DNA from 3 places in the Pseudoalteromonas sp. J2K-J031 genome. Region 1 is predicted to be linked to each of the others. Evidence: predicted binding sites of a transcription regulator. Region 1 holds the regulator's gene; each other region holds the start of a gene.

Region 1 (7,787 bases):
TTCAGATTCATCCATAGTAACAGGAATCGATTCGCAATGTTCATCCATAACTTCACGTACAGATAAATCAGGGTTGCGTGTTAAAAGCGTGGCTAAAGATACGGCACCTAAAAAGCTATTTTTTTTATCAACAACGTAGAGTTCATCAGTACCCTCAGGTAAATCGCCTTTTAAGCGAAGATAACGTAAAACCACATCCAAAGTAACATCTGGGCGAATGGTTACGGTATCTGTATTCATCAACGCGCCAGCAGACCCTTCGGGATATGAAAGTGCTAGTGTGGCACGTTCACGATCTTGGCTTGCCATCGAACCAATAACTTCTTGGTAAATTGTTTCGGGAAGGCTTCTGAGCATTTCAGCTAAGTCATCATCATCCATGTCTTCAGTTGCAGCTGCAATGAGAGCAGGATCCATCCGTGCAATGATACCATTTCGAACATCTTCGGAGAGTTCTTCGAGTACTTCACCTTGTAAGTCAGAGTCAACCAGTTGCCAAAGGACCGAGCGACCTTTATGAGGAGATGATTCGAGTAATAATGCAATATCACACGGAGCCATATGTGCTAGCATGCGACGAACATGAACAAACATCCCGCTATTTAGTGCGCGAGTAATTTCGTGCAATCGAAGTTGAGTGTTGTCTAATTCTATCGCTTCAGGCATGGCGGCTCTTTCTAGTTGATGAGTGGGGTTGAATTATTACTTACTTATTGTTTATTTTTTAATTGTCGGCAAGTCTTTGATTTTAGCTCGGTTAGTATAGCGTAACTCGCTTGTTTAGTCAGTTAGTCTTGTTCGTTAAATTTATCAGCTATTAGATTGCCAATCGCAATCAATGCTTTTTCAGCATCAGGACCTTCGCACGTGACTTTTACTTCTTTGCCTTGGCTACTTTCTAATAATAATAAGCCAAGTACACTGTCTGCTTCTGCTGATTTTTGATCTTGCTCTAGCGTGATGGTTGCATCAAAACTTGTGGCAAGTTGTGCTAACACTGTCGCAGCACGAGCATGAAGGCCTAATTTATTTTGAATTAAAAAAGTGTTTTGACAGCGCATCCTATTTCTCTTGTTCGCGATGGTGAACTTTCACATTTTTGTGACTTCGGCTGAAATTATCTGCCAGAGTTTGAGCTAAATATACCGAACGATGTTGCCCGCCAGTACAGCCTATCGCAATGGTTAGGTAATTTCGATTATTACGCTCTAAATGTGGCAGCCAAGTTTGTAAAAATGTTTGAATTTGCCAAGTGAATTTGTGCACTATACTGTGGCTAGCTAAAAAGTCTTTTACTGGCTGATCAAGGCCAGTGAGGGGTTTGAGCATTGGCTCCCAATGTGGGTTGGGTAAAAATCTAGCATCAAAAACATAATCTGCATTTTTTGGGATGCCATGTTTAAAGCCAAATGATTCAAATGTGATGATCAGTTGATTATCTTTTTTACCTAGCACTCGCGCTCTAATGGCTTCAGCTAATTGATGAACGCTTAAATCACTGGTATCGATAATAATATCAGCTCTTGATACAAGTACATCAAGTAATTGTTTTTCTTCTCTAATTGCAGCATCAAGTGGTTGTGCATTCATAGAAAGGGGGTGTAATCGTCTTGTTTCTGAAAAGCGGCGAATTAACGTATTGTCGTCACTGTCTAAATAAAATAATGTTGGTTTAGCAAACTCAGGAAGATACTCTAAAATTTCATTAAATTCTTGTTGAATTTTTGGTAGGTTTCGAACGTCAATACTCACTGCAATTTTATCGTAGTTGTCAGATACACTGCGTACTAATGAAGGAAGTAAATTAACCGGAATGTTATCAACGGCGTAATAACCTAAGTCTTCTAAGACGCGAAGTGCAACTGATTTCCCCGATCCTGAACGGCCACTAATAATGATAAGTTGCACTGTATTCCCCTACTTGATTATGCTGCGTCGATGATTAAAAACAGTTCCTCGTCAGATTGCGCGGTCCGTAATTGCTTACAAAACTGTTTGTCGTTAAGTTTATCAGCTATTGCAGCAAGCGTCTTTAGATGGTTATGTGATTCTGCATCAGGTACGAGCAGTGCAACAAAAATATCAACGGGTTTGTTATCAATGGCATCAAAATCAATCGCTTCTTGATTGACGAGTAAAATAGCCAAGCTTTCAGTGATACCGGTTAGGCGACCATGTGGGATGGCAATGCCTCGGCCAATTCCTGTGCTGCCTAGTTTTTCACGGTTAAGTAATGCGGTTAAAATTTCTTGTTCAGATAGCTCAGGCAGCTTTTGATGCGCAAGCTCACTAATGTGTTCAAGAATACGTTTTTTGCTATGAAAAAGGACTGCAGCTTTGATGCAGTCCTTAGAAATAAAAGAATTTAATTTCATGATTAATGACGTGAATTTTTCTCTTTATGTTTAATAACCTGACGATCTAATTTATCAATTAGTGCATCAATGGCAGCGTACATGTCAGCATGTTCTGAAGTAGCAAATAGCTCGCCACCTGTTACATGTAATGTTGCTTCTGCTTTTTGAACTAGTTTTTCAATATCTAAAATAACATGCACGTTATTGATGTGATCAAAGTGCCTTTCGAGCTTAGCGAACTTGTTAGTGACATAGTCTCTTAAAGGTTCTGTAATTTCTACGTGACGACCAGTTAAATTAAGTTGCATAAGCATTTTCCTTCTATTAAACGCCTCAGATTAAACTTTTTCTCTGATTGGACGGGGGGATGGATAGCGATTCGCGATACTTTGCGATAGTTCGTCTAGCCACGTTAATTCCTTGTTCTGCCAATATATCTGCAATTTTACTATCACTCAAAGGTTTAGTTTGGTTTTCTGCAGCTATTAGCTTTTTAATGAGTGCTCGAATTGCCGTTGATGAGCATTCACCACCATTTTCAGTGCTGACATGGCTTGAGAAAAAGAACTTAAGCTCATAAATACCGCGAGGGGTATGCATAAACTTTTGAGTTGTGACACGAGAAATTGTTGATTCGTGCATTTCTACCATTTCAGCAACATCATTTAACACCATTGGTTTCATGGCTTCATCACCATATTCAAAGAACGCTTGTTGCTGTAGCACGATACAATTAGCCACTTTGAGCAAGGTATCGTTACGACTTTCAAGGCTTTTGATAAACCATTTTGCTTCTTGTAAATGAGAACGGATAAACTGACTATCTTCGCTCGATTTCACTGAGCGACTCATTGCCGCATATTGATCGTTCACTCTGATCTTTGGCATGCTATCTGAGTTTAGTTCAACTACCCAACGACCTTTAATTTTTTTTACCGACACATCAGGAATCACATATTCAGGTTGTTCAGTATTTATGCTGTCTGCTGGTTTTGGGTTAAGCGTATGAATGAGCGTCATGATTTCTTTAAGCTCTTCTTCCTTGAGCTTGGTTTTCTTCATAAGAGTTCGATAATCACGAGCGGCTAAAAGTTCAATGTGTTGTTGAACAATTTCTTTAGTTTGTGCAAGCCACGGAGTGTCTTTCGCAAATTGGTTAAGTTGAATAAGCAAACACTCGGGAAAGTTTCTTGCAGCTATGCCAATAGGATCAAATACTTGAATACGTTTTAATACTGCTTCAACCTCATCTAACTCAACGGCTAATCCATCACTCCCTTCACCAATACTTTCGCAAATATCTTCAGTTGAAAGTGTGAGATAACCATCGTCATTAATAGCTTCTACAATTGCAATCGCAATGGCTTCATCGGTTGGGCTAAAGCGAGTTAAACGCAATTGCCACATTAAATAGTCGTGTAAGGTTTCGCTGGTACTACCTTGATAAATGGTGTCGTTGTCAGGAGCTGAACCAGATGAAGATGTTGATGGGCCGGCACTAATATATTCATCCCAACCGACATCCATAGGTAGTTCATCAGTTAGCGAGTCTTTGTTTAACGCATCGGAACTTTCAATTTCAGCATCTGCTGTCGGTTCAAAGTCCGAATCATAATTCTCGTTTTGAAACTCTTGGTTTTCGTTATTTTCTGTTTCGTTGTTATATTCGGTTTCTTCAAGTTCCAGTAATGGGTTGCTATCAAGTGCTTCTTGAATTTCTTGTTGAAGATCTAAAGTGCTCAATTGCAGTAAGCGAATAGCTTGCTGCAATTGTGGGGTCATTGTAAGTTGTTGCCCAAGACGAAGTTGTAATGATTGCCTCATTGACGCCTAACAATCCTTTTAGTTATTAAAATAGATGGCACTTAAGTTACGAAGTAAACTAACTATAGCTTGAATTGTTCACCTAGGTAAACATCACGTACTTTTTGATTCTCGAGTACTTCTTTGGGTGTGCCAGTAGCGATTAATTCGCCATGAGAAACTATGTATGCTTTTTCACATACATCGAGTGTTTCTCGAACATTATGATCTGTAATTAAAACACCAATACCACGTTTTTTGAGATGGCGAATAATTTTCTTTATATCTATCACTGATATGGGATCAACGCCAGCAAAAGGCTCATCAAGTAGAATAAATTTTGGATCTGCTGCAAGTGCGCGTGCAATTTCAACCCGGCGGCGCTCGCCACCTGAGAGTGCCATACCTTGACTGTCTCTGATATGGCAAATATTAAACTCTTCTAAGAGGCTATCGAGGATCTCTTCTCGTTGCGTATGCTTTAAGCCTTTTCGAGTTTCTAAAATAGCCATCAAATTCTGATAAACGGTGAGCTTTCTAAATATTGATGACTCTTGCGGTAAATAACCAATTCCCAAACGTGCACGGCTATGCATAGGTAATAAAGTGATATCTTGATCATCAATAGTGATAAGCCCTTTATCACTAGGTACTAAGCCGACGATCATATAGAAGGTGGTCGTTTTCCCCGCCCCATTAGGGCCAAGTAAACCAACAATACTACCGGCTTTTACTTCAATGCCAACATTTTTAACAACTTGGCGGCCATTATAACTTTTGGCTAGCTGGGTGGCGGTTAATGTTGTCATTTTTTATCCTTTTCAGGAGACGTTAAAATGGTGCGCACTCGTTGGCTTGAGTTTTCTGATTTTTCTGCGCTAATAAGTTGCTGGTTTATATCATAAATGATGTTTTCAGCACTTATTTTTTGGCCACTTTGTGTAATGGATGCGTTACCTGACATTGTTAGTATTGAACTGGCAACATCGTAGCTAATTTCATTTGCGCTTGCTGTGATAACAGAACCATTTACTAAGGTTTCAGAGTATTTAGCAGGGGCACCTTTGGCGATAAGAAGTTGTTTGTTTTCACCAAGTTCAGCTCTGCGATAAGCTTCTAGGAAATCTGCTTTTATTGAGCGCTTGTCGTGTGTGATTTCGACATTTTGTTCAAAAATAATCACATTGCGTTTAATATCAGCTTTTTGGTTATCAGCATCAATAATAACTTTAGAGTCTAGCTTTGCTGCATGAGTAAATAAGCTTGCAGCTAAAAGTGTCAGGGTGAGTATGATTTTATTGGTCATAATAAATAGTCTGTGTATGGTTAATGAGTTCAATTATTTCTGACTCAAAGTTCGCAATAAGCCCTTTGCCTTTAATAAGGATGGATGGCCCTGAAATTTCTACTGGTTGTTCTGAAAGCATGGTGGAATTGGGAATATCTACTTCAATATAATTAGCTTTAATCTTTTGTAACATTGCAGTTTTATCTAGATTAACCGCCACGACATTTACTTCTAAAATGAGCTTTTTACTTTCGTATAATGTGGCTTCGGCTGCGCTTACTTCCCACACACCATGCTTTGAATAAAGCGTAAAAACAGGTGCTAAAAAATGGGTGAAACCAAGTTCTTGGTAGCGCTCCATTCTTGTTGCAGAAACTTTGTGACTGATTTGGCCATCACTATCAAATACGGTTTGCTTTAGCTCAGTTGCAATATAGTCTGGTTCTGCGACATCAGATTTTTTCAGCGTTATGTCTTGCTGAGGTTCGCTTAGATGGGGATACCAAAGCCAGCTCATTATTGCTAGAAATATAACACTTAAGCTAAGGCGCGTTAAATTCATGCACTCGTACCTTGAGTGGTTAATGAGTGACCTTGGCATAACATGAGTAAATCGGTCAATTCTCTAACGGCGCCATATCCACCGCGCATCATGGTTGTATAATGAGATATGTGTTTAATCACTGGGTGTGCGTCATTAACTGCAACAGCAAAACCAACCTTTTCCATTACTGGAAGGTCTGGACCATCATCTCCAATGTAAGCTATTTGATCATCGGTAAGGTTTAATGCTTGTTTTAAAGCATCATAGGCAATCAGTTTATTTTCTTGGCCTTGATATATGTGGGTAACAGTTAAGCTTTTCATTCGTTGCTCAACAATATTGGATTGGCGACCCGTTATAACAGCAACGTCAACGCCAGTATTAATTAATGCTTTAATGCCAAATCCATCTTTGGTATTAAATGCTTTTAGTTCTTCCCCGTTATTGCCTAAATAAATACATCCATCAGAAAAGACGCCATCTATATCACAAATCAATAACTTAATTGCTGCTGCTTTAGTGAACACTTGCTGGCTAATAGGTTGATAAAGTTGGTCAAAGGTCATTAAATAACTCCAGCACGCAATAAGTCTTGCATGTTAAGTGCGCCGATTGCCTGATTATGTTGGTTAACAATTAATAATCCATTAATGCGCTTGTGTTCCATGATATTGAGTGCTTCAGCAGCAAGCATATCACAGGATGCGGTTGTACACTTTTTTGTCATAACGGCTTGGATTGGAGTGGTGTGGATATCTATCTTCTGCTCCAAAATTCGGCGCAAGTCACCATCAGTAAATAGGCCCAGCAGTGTATCGTCTTTGCCTACAATAGCAGTCATACCCAAGCCTTTGGCTGACATTTCGATCAGTGCATCTCGAATAATGGCATCTGAATTGACTTTTGGCATTGCATTACCGGTGTGCATAAGATCTTTTAATGTAAGCAATAATCGACGCCCTAAACTTCCACCTGGATGAGAAAGTGCAAAATCATCAGCCGTAAAGCCTCTAGCCTCAAGCAAAGCAACCGCTAATGCATCACCCATAACTAAGGTTGCGGTTGTGCTCGCTGTTGGAGCAAGCCCTAAAGGGCAGGCTTCTTGTTCTACTTTAATGCAAATATGAACATCTGAGTGTGTTGCAAGGGATGACTGGGTATTGCCAGTCATGCCTATTGTTTTTGCACCTAAGCGTTTGATCACTGGAACGATACCAAGTATCTCACTCGTTTCACCTGAGTTCGAGATAAGTAAAACCACGTCATCTTTAGTGATCATGCCCAAATCACCATGACTAGCTTCACCAGGGTGCACAAAAAAGGCTGGGCTGCCCGTGCTTGCAAGTGTTGCAGCAATCTTATTGCCAATATGACCTGACTTACCCATGCCAATGACGATAATACGACCTTTGCAATTGAGCATAAGTTCACAAGCATGGGAGAAGTGGATATCAATGTATTGATTTAGTTGTTCAATTGCTTGTTTTTCAATTGCAAGCACTCGGGTTGCGCTAGCGATAAATTCAGGTTGTGACATGGAAATCAGGCCTTAAGCTACTTGAGAAAAAACAACGTATTGGTAGGCACAAAAGCTTAAAACTAATAAACCACCTTCAAAACGATTAATACGACGTGTACCGCGAATACTTAAGCTCATGGCAACCAAAGCAAAAGTTGCAAGCAGCATAATTAAAGAGTCACGACTGGCAGCTGATGGGTCAATGCCAGAAGGATTAATTATGCCTGCTAGTGACAGCACCGCTAAAATATTAAAAATGTTCGAACCAATAATATT
Region 2 (7,787 bases), 780 kb from region 1:
ATGTTTAGCCAATGAAGAGCGTATCTCGATGTTTCCAATTCATGAATATTGGCTTGATATTGGTAGAATGTCTGATTTTGAGCGAGCGCAAAGTGATGCGATTAACTTTTTTTAATGTCGCCTATGTATAACGTACTTGTAATTGGATATGGCAATATTGCTAAGCGTCATATTAATAACCTGATTGCATTAGATGCAATTGTGCAACTGACAGTATTGCGCAGCTCTAGTGCTGCGATTGATGATTATCCCATTGAATATCAGCAAATATCGACCTTACCATCCAGCGACCTTTTAAAAGGGCGTTTCGATTTTTGTCTTATTTGCTCACCCACTAATAGCCATGTTGACTATGCCCAGCAGTTACTTGCAGCAAATATTCCTTGTTTGATTGAAAAACCTTTGGCTATGAATGCAGCTCAAGGTTTTGAGTTGTTAAACACCGCGCAACAGCAAAGCACCACTGTACAAGTCGGTTATAACTTGCCTTTTACTAAAGGGTTTGAACATGTTCTAGCAATATTACAGCGTAAAGAGCTTGGGGCTATCTGGCGAATTGATGCCGCAGTCGGCCAATATTTGCCAAATTGGCGACCGCAAAAGAATTATCAAGTTGCGGTGTCGGCCAATTCAGCCTTAGGTGGGGGTGTATTACTTGAATTAAGCCATGAACTTGATTATTTACTGGCACTTTTTTCGCCCGAAAAAATAGCGGTGCAGGCTACATTATTAAACCATTCGATTTTAACTATGGATTGTGAAAACCAAGCTGTTATCTCGGGTTGTTTTACTTTTGCAGATGGTTTGCAAGCGGCAATTATTGTTAAGCTTGATATGTTGCAATATCAACCTAACCGTTATTTGCATGTATATGGTGAGCAAGCTGTATTGCGTTGGGACTTAATTACACAGGAACTCGTGCTTTGTAAACGAGATGGGCAAGAGCAGATGATTGATATTAAAGAGGATCCAAATCAGCAATATATCAATCAACTACAGCACTTTTTAACAATAAAAAGCCAAGCCAATATTAAGTCATTGACTAGTGCCTATCAAACAATGCGATGGATTGATGCTATTAGGCAAAGTGCTGAGCAATGCCATACAGAGTATCTGGAGTTAACAAATTGAACCCTAAAAAAGTAATAGCGTTTACGTTTGCAAGAGCTGGCTCTAAAGGCATTCTCAATAAAAATATTAAGCCTTTATGCGGGCGGCCATTGATTGATTACGCAATCAAATTAGGCGCAGCGCACCCTTTAATTGATGACATCTATGTCTCTACTGATGGAAAAGATATTGCGGCGACTGCAATTGAATCTGGAGCAAAAGTCATTGATCGTCCGGCACATTTAGCAGCTGATACATCGAGTGAATGGCTTGCGTGGCAACACGCTGTCGAGCAATTGGTACAAAATAATACCATGGCACTTGATGATGTTTTTATTAGCTTGCCTGCGACCTCACCACTTCGTGAGGTAGAAGACGTCACCAATGCACTGACGCAATTTATCGCAAGTGATGCTGATTTAGCGCTTGGGATCACAACGGCAGATCGCAGCCCTTACTTTAATATGGTGGTGCAAAATGAGTCGGGGTTAGTTCAATTAGTGATCAATGAACATCAGTATATTAGAAGGCAGGATGTGCCAGTTGTTTGGGATATTACCACTGTTTTTTATGTATCAACGGCTCGTTTTATTTTAGAAAATGCTGGCGTTTTATCAGGTAAAACGTTGGGGATTTTTGTGCCAAAAGAGCGTGCTATTGATATTGATACACAATATGACTTTGATATCGCTGAGTTTTTAATGAGTAAAAAGGTAAAAAATGAGAACGCTTAATCAGCTACAAGATTTGACCGATTGCTGGGCTTTAATTACCGGTGGGGCGGGACATGTTGGTAAAATGGCTTGTCAAACGTTGCTTGAACAAGGTGCTAACGTCATATTGCTCGACCGCCACCATGATATGTTAATTGAAGCTAAAAACAGTTTTATTTTATCAGGCAATCAAAAAGTTGAAGTGATTGATTGCGACTTAGCAAAAGAAGACGCTATTCGAAAAGCAATCTCTGAAGTTGCGACAATCACATCTGGTCAATTACATGTTGTTATCAATAACGCAGCTTTTGTTGGCACAGACAAATTAACCGGCTGGTGTGTGCCTTTTGAGCAGCAATCGTTTGAAACCTTTAATGCCTGTATTGATGTGAATTTATCCGCGCCATTTTTAATTTCTCAATTGTGTCTACCGCTTTTAAAAGCACATGATCATAACGTTAAATCGATTATTAATATTTCGTCGATTTATGCGCTTGTAGGCCCTCAAATGCAAATGTATGAGGGAACTAATATGGGCAACCCCGCAGCTTATGCAGCAAGTAAAGCGGGTTTAATGCAGCTGACAAAATGGATGGCATGCACTGTTGCTCCTGATATTCGTGTTAACAATATTGTGCTAGGTGGTATCTTTAGAGGCCAAGATCCTGCATTTTTAGAAAAATATCATCAACGTGTCCCTCTTGGTCGTATGGCAACCGAAGAAGATGTCAAAGGAGCAATCGCGTATTTAAGTAGCCAGTTATCAAATTACATGACAGGGCAATCGTTGATTTTAGATGGTGGCTGGACAGCCCATTAATTCTTAAGGTACATATTATGAATCACACATTAAATGACTTAGTTACTATGGTTGATGCTGATTTTTATCGCAGTTACGCCGACTTAAACGAGCAAGATGATAAGGCTACTTTTTTTTATCATATCCCTAAAACAGGTGGGATCAGTTTTTATTACGCACTTCATTTATCGGCCCTAGGTCAAAATAAATTAAATTTAGCGCATACCGAAGTGATTAAATATGATGAGGAACAGTTTTTTGAGTACGCAAAATCATTACCTTGTGATAATAAAACTTTCTATGCCAGCCATTTCAGTTATCCAGAGCACCAAAAATTTGATTCAAATATGAATATCATGACGTTAGTGCGAGAGCCACTTAAACGGATAGTCTCAAGTTTTACTTATTATTGTATGCGCCATCAAATCACCCCTAATACTGAGGATTTCATCGCTTTTTATAACGATGAAGCCAATCAAAATGTGATGACTAAACAACTGATGGGTGAGGTGCCTGAACAATGTAACCACACTGAATTTGGCCGACGGGTATTTGATCATCTACAGCAGCACTTCACTTTTTTTGGCACTACTGAGCATATTTCACTTTTTATCGAATATTATTTATCAAAATTGAAGCTTTCAAATGTGCTTATGCCAAGAATGAATGAAACATCGCCAGCATATTCATTTGATGCCAGCGCGTTTATAGAAGATGTAATGGCACTCAATCAAGCTGATAATATGTTATATAGCTTGGTATGTCAGTCACCTAAGTTGCCAGATCTTTCCTCACTCCCAGCGAATTCTATTTCAAATTTAACTACAGTGATTGCCACCGAAGATAAAGATGAAGGCTCAAAAGCGAAGGGGTTAACCGGTAAAACACAAGAAGTGCACATGCTTTTAAATAATTTGAAGCAACACTTTAAAGATGAGTCAATTACTATAAAAACCAATGAAATTATAGGTGTGTATTAACTCTGGGTTTATTTATTAACTTGATATTTTTTGACCGCTTTTAACGAGTTTTTATGATTAACCACAGCTTGTTTTAATTCATTTAAAGCAAGCTGTGCGTTTTGATTTATGCCTGTGGCATTGTTTGCTAATAGTTTTAATTGAGGTAAAAAAGTGGCTAAGTCATCACTTGGCTGAGAAAAAAGAACTTGTAAGGTTGATAAGCGCCGAGTATCGAGCGCTTGTATGACGTCAAGATCGCTGTGTTTTATTGCTGTTTGAATGTCGAGTTGAATTTTTTGTAACTCATTAATCAATTGGATAATAATTGAAGACATTACGCACCTACAGCAGATTGTTGCTCTAAATATTGGTTACGAATATCAAGTGGAATACTGTTCCAGCCTTCTTTAATGGTTTTAACGATTTCTAAAATTTCATCAATCATTTCTTTTGAATTATTCACGTTTGCTTGTACTAAATGAGTTTGTGAAAACTCATATAAACTATAAAGATTGTTAGATATCTCGCCGCCTTTTTCCATATCTAAACTGTCTTGTAATGCCCCAAACAATGAAATGCTTTCGCCAATCATAATGCCTTTATGCTCGTAATCATTTCGATCTATATAGGCTTTTGCTGCCGTTAACTTTCCAATAATGCTGGTAAATACAATATTAATAAGCTCATACGGGTTTGCATTTGCTGCCCCATTAATTTTCATATCTTTATATTTTTGGATTGATAATCTTGACATGGTTCACCTGTATTTTTTTTAAATATCCCTAGATCTAATGCATAAACTTAAGCACTTTTTGTGCCAAAAAGTAAGTTTTTCATCCATCCATGTAAACTTATCGGCTTAGATAAAAAATAATTTAGAAAAAAATATAAAAAATACTTCAGTAATTTTTAATTGAGCCGTTACTAACATATTAGATTGTTTTTTGTGCAGGCGGTATATGAAAATTGCAACCAACACTGCAGCTTTATATGGTCAACGAAGTTTGAGCAAAGCGACGGCTGGCTTACATTCAGCAATGGAAAAGCTATCATCAGGTCTTCGCATTAATTCTGCCAAAGATGATGCTGCAGGGTTACAAATCTCCAATAAGCTCACGTCACAAATAAATGGCATGACAGTCGCAACGCGCAATGCAAACGATGGTATTTCGATGCTACAAGTTGCAGAAGGTGCTCAACAAGAAATCACCAATACCCTACAAAGAATGCGAGATTTAGCAATTCAAGCTGCTAATGGCACTTATTCACAAACTGACCGCAAAGCAATTAACGAAGAATTTATTGAGTTAAAACGTGAAATTAACCGCATTAGTGACGCGACGAGTTTTGGCTCAAAGAAATTATTTCAAAAAGCTAGTGGCTCTTTAGTGGATACTGTAGAGCGTGATATGGTCAAAGCGCTGCAGCGTACTTGGTTATCAGAATCGGAAGATATTATTCAAAATCAGCTAGGTATAATTGGCCAAGGCACTTTAAAAATAGACTTAGAATATGTCGATGGTAAAGGCGGTAGTGCCGCATATGTGAAACCTGCTTATTTAGATGGAAAAGCGGTGCAAATGATTATGGTCATTGATAAAGGTGACTTTGCGACCTCAGCTGATATACATGATGATTCAAACTTAGCATTAAATGAAACCCTATTGCATGAAATGGTGCATGCCACTATGGCCTCCAATTTTGAATTAACCAATTTACCACTTTGGTTTATTGAAGGAACCGCAGAAGCAATTCGAGGCGCTGATAACCGAGTTGCACAAGACAGCGCTGGGCTTGGGCTAAAAAATATTATTGATGATGGGGCTGCGGGTGGCAATAATAGTCTCAAAGATTTACAAGGCGTTATGCCTTTTAGCCCTTCAACAAATGCCGAAGTGGCAGCTGTTTACTCGGGTGGATATTTGGCAATGCGCTATATGTATGAAGAGATTGGTCAAAACGGTCTGAAATCTTTAATGAGTGAACTGACGACAGGGCAAAGCTTTGATGCATCTCTAAATACAGCCAGTGGCTCAATTTGGAGCAATGAAGCTGATTTTTTTACCGATATGATGACTACCGGTGAAGATCCACTTGATGCAACCAAAACTCGATTACAAACCTTTGTTGAAAATAAAATGGATTTAACCAACCTCGACAATGGCGCTTTAGGTGGTAAAGATGCTTCGGCAGGAGAAGAACGTGAAAACACGATGCAAGGCACTGGCAGTGGGCGCTTAGATGGTTCAAAGGGCTTCCAAGAGTTTTTAGTATTGGATGATAATGATAATTCAACATCTGATTTTGATACGGGCGCTACTTACGATAAGCCAGGGGGTGGTCAAATCCGGTTGCAAGACTACGAAACCCAAGTGCACGGTGCTGGTGGTGAGTACATTAATTTACAAGTAGGTGCTCGGTCGCAACAAGTTATTGGCTTTACTTTGGGAAGTTTTAGTACAGAAAATCTAGGCTTGGAATATACCGAATTAGTTGACCAACCACAGTTTGCTATTTTTGCAATTGATGATGCGCTTACCATCGTTGATAAACAGCGCGCCTTAATGGGCGCAAGTATGAATCGACTTGATAAAACCATTAATAATTTAACAAATATTATTGAAAATGCATCAGCAAGCCGATCTCGTATACGAGATACCGACTTTGCCATTCAAACCGCAGAACTGACAAAAATGCAAATTACACAACAGGCAGCCACCACATTGTTAGCGCAAGCCAATCAGTTACCCCAAGTAGCGCTTGCGTTATTACAGTAATTTCATTGCTCGTTAAATGAGCTATCCTTTATAGAGTTTGGAGGATATGCCATGACAACTATTTCTCATTCAAGTACTACCCATCTTGTAAATCAACTAGATAAAGTGACTCACAGCCAGCAAAAAATTAGCTCTGGTTTTAAAATAAACGCAGCTAAAGATGACGTAGCAGGACTACAGCTTTCAAATCGTTTACTGAGCCAGCTTAATAGTTTAGATAGTCAAGCACGCAATACGAGTGATGCCGTGTCGTATTATCAGGTTGCACAAAGCGGCTTTGCAGGCTTGATTGATGTGGCAGGACAAATAAATGAGCTGAGCATTGCCGCAGGTAACGGTACCTTAGATGCAGATGGTCGAGCGGCAATTTCTCAGAAAATTAGCGCGCTAGGTGAGCAGATGTCTGCTATTTCATCGCAAACGACCTTTGCAGGTCAGGCTATTTTTGCATCAGGTAGCGCGCTTATCTCTGATTTAGGGTTTGATCCTAACGTACAATCGTTTGCAAAGAGTGATTTAGCAACTGCTGATGGCGTGCAAAATGTATTAATGCAAAGTGAGCAATACTTAGTAAATCTCAATAGTGCCTCGGCAGCTATCGGTGCAATGCAACAGCAACAGCTCTCTGATTTTGCTGTGCAATCGTCACAAAAATTAGCAAATTCAGCTTCTGTATCATCGATTAAAGATACCGATTTTGCTGCACAAATAAGCGAATATTTAAAAAATAAAATGCAGGCCGACGCTATGATAAGTTTAAAAGCGCAAGCGAATTTAAAATCAGATAGTGTGAAGCAACTGGTGTAAATTTTAATAATTTTGTACTAATGCTATTTTCGTATGCTTTGGGGTAATTATTTATTACAGCAGAAACAACGCCTTGCAATAATCGGAACTGAATGTCAAAAAATCGTATGGAACGTCAAAAATTTGCCACTTGTACTTGCATCTGTGAGTATTAACTTTACAATCTAAAACAATAACAAAAAAGTAGTGCAATTAGCATGACCGAAAATAACACGATTTTAATTTTAGATGAAAACCAGCAGCGCGCTTATGGGTTATCTGCATCGTTAAGTTTTATCAATGAAACGAACAGTATCGTTGATAGTGAAAACTATCTTAATTTCGTGAAATATCCCGAGTCAGTGACTGCCTTTATTTTAGGTGCATCGACCAGTATCGATCATGAAACGCTGATCCGCACTCACCCCGCGGTACCATTTTTATTAATTGGCGATACCCTCAAGCCATTGTTATGCCTTGCCAATGTTGTTGGGTTAATTAATGAGCCATTTAATCATGCTTTAACCACGCAATTGATCCATGATTGCCAAGAATACCAGCGTTTAATACCCGGAAAGCGTCGTCAAGATGATGAAAAACAGCGCTTTGATGGTTTAGTGGGTGAAACGTCTGTGGTACA
Region 3 (7,787 bases), 780 kb from region 1:
ATTTGACGCCATCAAAAAGTACAAAATAAAACCTAAATAATTGAAATTAAACATTAAATATTTTGGCTCGATCTTTGCTTTTACTAACTAGTCTTAGTCAGTTGAGTTAAAGATATTATGGCCTTAGCACATGTTTATCGAAATGATTTTAGTCCCAACCAATACAATCCGTGTTTGTTGCAAGAAGCCTACATTGGTGAGCTCAGTGAACTGCGCCAGCAAGCGAGTTGGTTAAGTCATCTAGTTGATACTTTGCCTGCGGGTGTCATAGTACTTGATGGTCGCGGTATGATTGCTAAAGCGAATCAAATTGCTATTAGTATGCTTGGCGAACCTTTAGAAGGTGAAAAGTGGCTTACTGTGATCCAGCGCTCGTTTAATCCAAGACAAGATGATGGTCATGAGGTGTCTTTACGTGATGGTCGTCGCGTTAAGCTTGAGATCTCAGCATTGTCACCAGAGCCTGGCCAACTGATTTTAATGACCGATTTAACTGAAACGCGACGTTTGCAAGAGCGTCTTGCCCATATGCAGCGATTAAGTGCGCTTGGCAAAATGGTCGCAACGCTTGCGCACCAAGTGCGTACACCGCTTTCAGCTGCCATGCTTTACGCCGCTAATTTAGGCAACAAAGCGCTTACGGGCGATGCAAAAACCAGTTTTCATGGCAAATTAATGTCGCGTTTAAAAGATTTAGAAGCCCAAGTAAATGACATGCTGTTATTTGCCAAAAGTGGTGAACAGCAAGTGGTTGAAAAATTGTCTTTGCAGCAGTTATTAAGCGAAGTAAAGCTAGGATCTGAAGCGATGATGAATCTTAACCACGCTGTTTTGATTATTGAGCTACCAGAACCAGATATTGAGATTACGGGAAATAAAACTGCGCTGGCAGGGGCTATAGGTAATTTAATTCACAATAGCGTGCAAATTATTGGTAAAGGCGCGCACGTTGTTTTATCAGCTTCGAGGGATCCGAGCGTTGAGAATGGCGTCGTTATTTCAGTTAGCGATAATGGTCCTGGTGTGCCACTGGATTTACAACAAAAAATATTTGAGCCTTTTTTTACTACTCGCAGCCAAGGTACTGGCCTTGGATTAGCGGTAGTCAATTCAATTGCAACAAGTCATCAAGGTCGGGTCAGTTTAGTTAATAATCCTCACCAAGGTGCCACGTTTAATATCCATATACCCGTATTTCCAACCACAGTTGGATCGGAGGAGTCATGAACGAAAATACAATTTTAGTGGTCGAGGATGATGCAGGTTTACAAGAAGCACTCATCGATACACTTGAGCTGGCTGGCATTCATTGTATTGCAGCCGATTGCGCTGAAAATGCCTTGATGACGCTTAAAAAGCACAAAGTGTCTTTAGTGGTTAGCGATGTGCAGATGGGAGGGATGTCGGGCATTGATTTACTTAAAAGTATCAAGCTTAATTATCCAGACCTACCAGTATTGATGATGACGGCCTATGCCACCATTAACGATGCGGTAGAAGCCATGCGTTTAGGCGCGATTAACTATATGGCGAAACCTTTTGCACCAGAAGTATTACTCAATATGGTCAGCCGTTATCTTCCTGAAAAAGAGAAAGAAACGGATGGCCCTGTGGTTGCTGATCCAAGTAGTTTAGCGTTACTTGAGTTAGCACAAAAAGTGGCACGCTCTGATGCAAGCGTAATGGTGATGGGACCAAGTGGTTCTGGTAAAGAGGTTTTAGCGCGCTTTATTCATGACCATTCAGCTCGCGCTGACGAGGCTTTTGTTGCGATAAATTGTGCAGCAATTCCTGAAAATATGCTTGAATCAACCTTGTTTGGCTATGAAAAAGGGGCATTTACCGGCGCAATTCAAGCGTGTCCTGGTAAATTTGAGCAAGCACAAAAAGGCACTATTTTACTCGACGAAATCACCGAAATGGATTTAAGCCTTCAAGCAAAATTACTTCGTGTACTACAAGAGCGTGAAGTTGAGCGTTTAGGAAGTCGAAAAATTATTGAGCTCGATGTTCGGGTGCTTGCAACGAGTAATCGTGATTTAAAACAAGCAGTCGCCGATGGGCTATTTCGCGAAGATTTATATTACCGCTTAAATGTCTTTCCGTTAGAGTGGCTACCGCTTAAAGACCGACCAGAAGATATTTTGCCTTTAGCAAAACATTTAATTGAACGCCATTGTCAAAAAGCAAAAACGAGTGCACCAACGTTAACCGAAGCTGCAGAAGATAAATTATATCTGCATGAATGGCCGGGTAATGTGCGTGAGCTCGATAATGTCATCCAACGAGCGTTAATTTTACAGCACCACGGTATTATTGATGAAGATGCGATTTACCTTGAATGCTTAAGGCCTAAATTAGTCAGCGCAACTGCAACGCCTATGGTTGTTGAGAGCAATAGCAATGGTAGTTTTAAAGACGAGCTAAAAGATCAAGAAAATAAGATTATTTTAGAAACACTTGAAGCGTGTCAGGGCAGCCGTAAAGATGTGGCAGATAAGCTTGGGATAAGCCCTCGCACGTTACGTTACAAGCTGGCTAAAATGCGTGATGCAGGAATCGCGGTGCCAAGTTAAGATCGTCAATAACGTGTTTAGAGTCAAAGAAAGAAGCCAGCTGTTGCTGGCTTCTTTCTTGTCAAAATACTGTCAGCTTAACTAAGAGTGCCTTTTATTAACGTTAAGTTGCTGTAATTAAATGATTAATTAAGTTGGTATGATGTTTGCTTTTGAAGAGTATAGTTAGATATTCTCACGAGACAACAATGAACATATCAGGCAATTCACTCCTACAAGAAATGCAATCAATTGCGATGGAAGCAGGTAAAAATGTTTCTAATCGTTTACCTACCGAACCCTCATCAAGCGCTGATTTTAGTAGTTTGCTACGCAATGCAATCGATACCGTCAGTGGGCTGCAACAAGATGCTAAAACTAAAGTAACTGCAGTTGAAATGGGCGACCGCCGTGTTTCATTAGCAGAAGCGATGATCGCATCAGAAAAGTCATCAGTTGCATTTGAGGCGACAGTACAAGTACGTAACAAACTTGTTGAAGCCTATAAAGATATTATGAATATGCCTGTTTAGGTGTGATGGAGTAAAATTGTGACGCAAGATAATCAATCAACTGATCTCGCACTGGCCAATTCAGGTGGCATGATCTCCAGTGATGGCCCAAGCGATTCAGAACAAGAGCAAAAATCAGGCTTTCTTGGTGCGCTAAGTGGGGTTGATGTTCTACGTCAAATGACGCTCATTATTGCTTTGACCATTTGTGTGGCCATTGCTGTATTCATCATTATTTGGGCGCGCCAGCCTGACATGCGCCCACTTGGTACAATGCCAACCGATGAACTTATCCAAACCCTTGATTTTTTAGATGCACAAAAAGTCGATTACAAGCTTGAAGGCAATACGATTTACGTACCTGAAACTGGGTATCAAAATATCAAATTGATGATGGCACGTGAAGGGATTGATCAAGCGCCTAACTCGGGCACTGATATTTTAATGCAAGATATGGGTTTTGGTGTCAGTCAACGTCTTGAACGTGAACGGTTAAAACATAGTCGTGAGCAACAACTTGCACGTACCATTGAAGAATTACAAAATGTAGCACGGGCAAAAGTATTATTAGCATTACCTAAAGAAAACGTCTTCGCGCGCCAAGAAAAATCCCCATCAGCCACTGTGGTCTTAACCCTTAAACGTGGCCGCATTTTAAATGGCGAAGAAGTGGATTCTATAGTTGATATTATTGCCTCTGCAGTACAAGGTTTAGAGCCTTCACGTGTCACAGTGACGGATCAAAATGGTCGGTTACTTAATTCAGGATCACAAAACTCATTAGCGGCACGTTCTCGTAAAGAATACGAGGTTGAGCGTAAGCGCGAACAAGAATACATCGAAAAAATAGATTCAATTATGATCCCCGTTGTCGGTTTGGGTAATTACACCGCGCAAGTCGATTTAGTGATGGATTTTAGCTCGCTTGAAGAAACACAAAAACGTTTTAATCCAGACTTACCCGCTGTTCGCAGTGAAATGACCCGTGAAGAAAATAACATTGGCGGCTTAGCTGTGGGTATTCCAGGTGCATTATCTAATCAGCCACCCGTTAATTCATCTATTCCTGAAAAAGCCGGGCAAGGCAGCGCATCAAACAGCGCGCCAAGTCGTAATCAAAAAGAAGCGACTCGAAATTATGAGCTCGACACGACTATTTCTCACAAGCGCCAACAAACTGGCGTGATCAGACGCATTAGTGTCTCTGTGGCAATTAATTACAACAGTACCCCAGGTGCTGAAGGGGAGCAAGCGACTCGAGAACCTCGTAGCCAGCAAGAACTATCGAATATTCGTCGCTTGTTACAAGGTGGTATCGGTTTTGATATGCAGCGCGGCGATGCATTAGAAGTGGTCACCGTACCGTTTGTTCAACCTTATATTGAAGATGTTGCCGAAGTACCTATGTGGGAGCAGCCCTGGTTTTTCAAAATTGCACGCTTAGTGATGGGTGCCTTGGTCATTATCGTTTTAATTATTGCTGTTGTTAGACCGATGCTTAAGAAACTCATCTACCCAGATGATACATTGGAAGGTTATGATGATGATGCGATGAGCTCTGGTGTTGATATTGGTGATAGTACGTTGGATATGCTAAACCAAACATTTGATGAATCAGCGATTGGTTTCTCAGCTGATGGTACCTTACAGTTACCAGATTTACATGGCGATGAAGATTTACTTAAAGCTGTACGTGCTTTAGTAGCAAATGAACCGGAACTATCCTCTCAAGTAGTAAAAGCGTGGTTGACTGAAGATGACTGATAAAGAAGAAAAAAAAGGGTTTGATGTCGATAAGCTCGATGGGGTAGAAAAAGCATCGATCTTGTTATTGAGTCTCTCTGAAGAAGATGCAGCGCAAATTCTAAAACACTTAGAACCCAAGCAAGTGCAAAAAGTGGGGATGGCGATGGCGAGTTTGTCTGACTTAAGTCAAGACAAAATCAGTGCGGTACACCGTTTGTTTATTGAGCAAATACAAAGCTTTAGTACAATTGGTTTCCAATCGGAAGAGTTTATACGTAAAGCGCTTACAGCGGCTTTAGGTGAAGAAAAAGCGGCGAACCTAATTGATCAAATTATTATGGGGTCAGGTGCTAAAGGTCTAGACTCATTAAAATGGATGGACTCAAAACAAGTAGCGAATATCATACGTAATGAGCATCCACAAATTCAAACAATTGTATTGGCCTATTTAGATCCTGAACAATCGGCCGAGATTATTTCGCAATTTCCTGAGAAAGTGCGTTTAGACTTAACGATGCGAATTGCCAATTTAGAAGAAGTACAGCCAGCCGCATTGCAAGAATTAAACGAAATTATGGAAAAACAATTTGCAGGCCAAGCAGGTGCGCAAGCGGCTAAAATGGGCGGCTTAAAAGCAGCTGCTGACATCATGAACTACTTAGAAACGAATATTGAAGGCCAGTTAATGGATTCAATTCGAGAGCATGATGAAGAAATGTCGCAGCAAATCCAAGATTTAATGTTTGTATTTGAAAACTTACTCGATGTGGATGATCGCGGTATTCAGGCCATTTTACGCGATGTGCAGCAAGATATTTTAATGAAAGCTATTAAAGGTGCTGATGAGAACCTGAAAGAAAAAATTCTTAAAAATATGTCTAAACGTGCAGCCGAAATGCTGGCCGATGACCTTGAAGCTATGGGTCCGGTTCGCATCAGCGAAGTAGAAGCTGCACAAAAAGAAATTTTATCCGTTGCACGCAGATTAGCTGATTCAGGCGAAATTATGCTTGGTGGCGGCGGTGGCGAGGAGTTCTTATAATGACATTGTTTAACAACAATATTTACTTTGGACAAATTGCATGAGCCCCCGCTTTTTAAATGGTCAGCAAATTCAATCAGAAGAAGCGGTTCGTGAGCTTTTAAAAAACTGGCCTATTCCTGAAGTGCAAGATGAGCGTCACACGGCAAAAGGGCGCTCGACTGCTTTTGGCACCCCGCTAGAATTACAGTATCAAAATAAACCTAAGGCTGTTGCTCAACCTGAACCTGAAGTTGAGCAAGAAGTCGCACCATTAACCTTGCAAGAAATCGAACAGATCAGGCAAGATGCCTTTGATGAAGGCATGACTCAAGGTCATGCTGAAGGGTACGCTATTGGCTTAAATGAAGGCAAGTCTGATGGTTTGAAATTAGGATTTGATGAAGGGCTAGAGCAAGGCAAAGAGCAAGGGCTTGAGCTTGCAAAGCCATTGGTTGATGAAAAACTACAAGCATTACAATCGCTGGTAGATTCATTGCATAAACCGCTGCGTGATTATGATGAAACGGTTGAGCAACAGTTGGTGCAGCTTGCTGTAGCACTTGCAGAGGCAATCGTATTTACTGAAATAAAAACCAACCCGCAAGCAATTTTAGCAACCTTAAAGCAGTGTATGGATGCACTGCCGCATAATACACCCGAGATACAATTACAGCTTCACCCTGAAGATATTGCATTAGTGGAACAAAGCTACGGTAGTGAAGAAATAGCAAAGCGAGGCTGGTATTTAAAAGCCGAGCCAAGCATTGCCCAAGGTGGCTGCATTGTTAAAACGCCTAACTCATCGGTTGATTACACGGTTAAATATCGCATGAGTGAAACCTTGGATAGTTTTTTGCATAATTCAGGAATCGACCGTCAAAAACACGACGAATAAGCATGCAAAAATCGGCTTTACTAGACAACATTTCGCAATATCATAAACACATTCGTAAAGTGCCTCCCGCTGTTGCAGGGAGTTTAACCCGCGTTGTAGGTCTTACTTTAGAAGCCAAAGGTGTGAAAGCGCCGGTTGGTAGCCAATGCCAAATCGAAACCTTAAATGGATTTATTGATGCTGAAGTGGTCGGGTTTAATGGTGACATTCTTTACCTTATGCCCAACGATGCGTTATCTGGCGTATTGCCAGGAGCACGTGTAATTCCTCAAGTAAAAGAGGCCGGATTACCCGTTGGCATGAGCTTGCTTGGTCGAGTGGTTGATGGTCTTGGTCGACCCATTGATGGTTTAGGTGCTATTAAAGCTGAAAAGAAACTTAAATTTGCACAAAATGCGATTAATCCATTAGCCCGACGTTCTATCACACAACCAATGGATGTGGGTGTGCGAGCAATTAATGCGGTGATTACTGTAGGTCAAGGTCAGCGAATGGGGCTTTTTGCGGGCAGTGGTGTCGGTAAATCTGTTTTACTTGGCATGATGACTCGGGGGACTTCAGCTGATGTTATTGTCGTGGGGTTGGTTGGCGAGCGTGGTCGAGAAGTAAAAGAATTTATTGAAGAAATTTTAGGAGATGAAGGACGTAAACGCTCAGTCGTCGTGGCCGCACCTGCGGATTCATCTCCGTTAATGCGTTTAAAAGGTTGTGAAACCGCGGTCACCATTGCTGAGTATTTTCGCGATCAAGGTTTAAATGTTTTATTGTTGTTAGATTCGGTAACCCGTTATGCCATGGCGCAGCGTGAAATAGCCCTTGCTGTGGGGGAGCCTCCAGCAACTAAAGGCTATCCCCCTTCGGTTTTTGCTAAGTTACCTGCTTTGGTTGAGCGTGCCGGCAATGGTGGCAAAGGACAAGGTTCTATCACCGCCTTTTTTACCGTTTTGTCTGAAGGTGACGATATGCAAGACCCCATTGCAGATGCAGCCCGTGCTATTTTAGATGGCCATATTGTCCTTTCTCGTGAGCTTGCCGACAGTGGTCATTACCCTGCT

What was found. The regulator sigma-54, encoded in region 1, starts transcription at its own class of promoters, with help from an activator protein. The targets are predictions, from matches to a motif close to GTTGGCACGNNNNTNGNNT.
Region 2: a site for sigma-54 is predicted at 4,388-4,406, ahead of fliS (flagellar export chaperone FliS). Genes of this name have one in related genera too.
Region 3: a site for sigma-54 is predicted at 2,710-2,728, ahead of fliE (flagellar hook-basal body complex protein FliE). Genes of this name have one in related genera too.

What each region holds. Positions count from the first base shown of each region.
Region 1 is NZ_CM200279.1:3,435,570-3,443,356, reverse strand. Features, by position in the region: gene mgtE (magnesium transporter) at 1-666, opposite strand, end outside; gene AC3KZC_RS15755 (HPr family phosphocarrier protein) at 789-1,061, opposite strand; gene rapZ (RNase adapter RapZ) at 1,063-1,908, opposite strand; gene ptsN (PTS IIA-like nitrogen regulatory protein PtsN) at 1,926-2,375, opposite strand; gene hpf (ribosome hibernation promoting factor) at 2,378-2,665, opposite strand; gene AC3KZC_RS15735 (RNA polymerase factor sigma-54) at 2,691-4,181, opposite strand; gene lptB (LPS export ABC transporter ATP-binding protein) at 4,244-4,969, opposite strand; gene lptA (lipopolysaccharide transport periplasmic protein LptA) at 4,966-5,466, opposite strand; gene lptC (LPS export ABC transporter periplasmic protein LptC) at 5,456-6,010, opposite strand; gene kdsC (3-deoxy-manno-octulosonate-8-phosphatase KdsC) at 6,007-6,558, opposite strand; gene AC3KZC_RS15710 (KpsF/GutQ family sugar-phosphate isomerase) at 6,558-7,529, opposite strand; gene AC3KZC_RS15705 (calcium/sodium antiporter) at 7,542-7,787, opposite strand, start outside.
Region 2 is NZ_CM200279.1:2,659,949-2,667,735, reverse strand. Features, by position in the region: gene AC3KZC_RS12030 (nucleotidyltransferase family protein) at 1-115, shown strand, start outside; gene AC3KZC_RS12025 (Gfo/Idh/MocA family protein) at 124-1,131, shown strand; gene AC3KZC_RS12020 (acylneuraminate cytidylyltransferase family protein) at 1,128-1,844, shown strand; gene AC3KZC_RS12015 (SDR family oxidoreductase) at 1,831-2,643, shown strand; gene AC3KZC_RS12010 (hypothetical protein) at 2,661-3,602, shown strand; gene AC3KZC_RS12005 (hypothetical protein) at 3,611-3,919, opposite strand; gene fliS (flagellar export chaperone FliS) at 3,919-4,338, opposite strand; gene AC3KZC_RS11995 (flagellinolysin) at 4,544-6,361, shown strand; gene AC3KZC_RS11990 (flagellin) at 6,413-7,168, shown strand; gene AC3KZC_RS11985 (sigma-54 dependent transcriptional regulator) at 7,366-7,787, shown strand, end outside.
Region 3 is NZ_CM200279.1:2,651,062-2,658,848, reverse strand. Features, by position in the region: gene AC3KZC_RS11980 (sensor histidine kinase) at 118-1,227, shown strand; gene AC3KZC_RS11975 (sigma-54-dependent transcriptional regulator) at 1,224-2,576, shown strand; gene fliE (flagellar hook-basal body complex protein FliE) at 2,765-3,088, shown strand; gene fliF (flagellar basal-body MS-ring/collar protein FliF) at 3,107-4,831, shown strand; gene fliG (flagellar motor switch protein FliG) at 4,824-5,855, shown strand; gene fliH (flagellar assembly protein FliH) at 5,896-6,732, shown strand; gene fliI (flagellar protein export ATPase FliI) at 6,735-7,787, shown strand, end outside.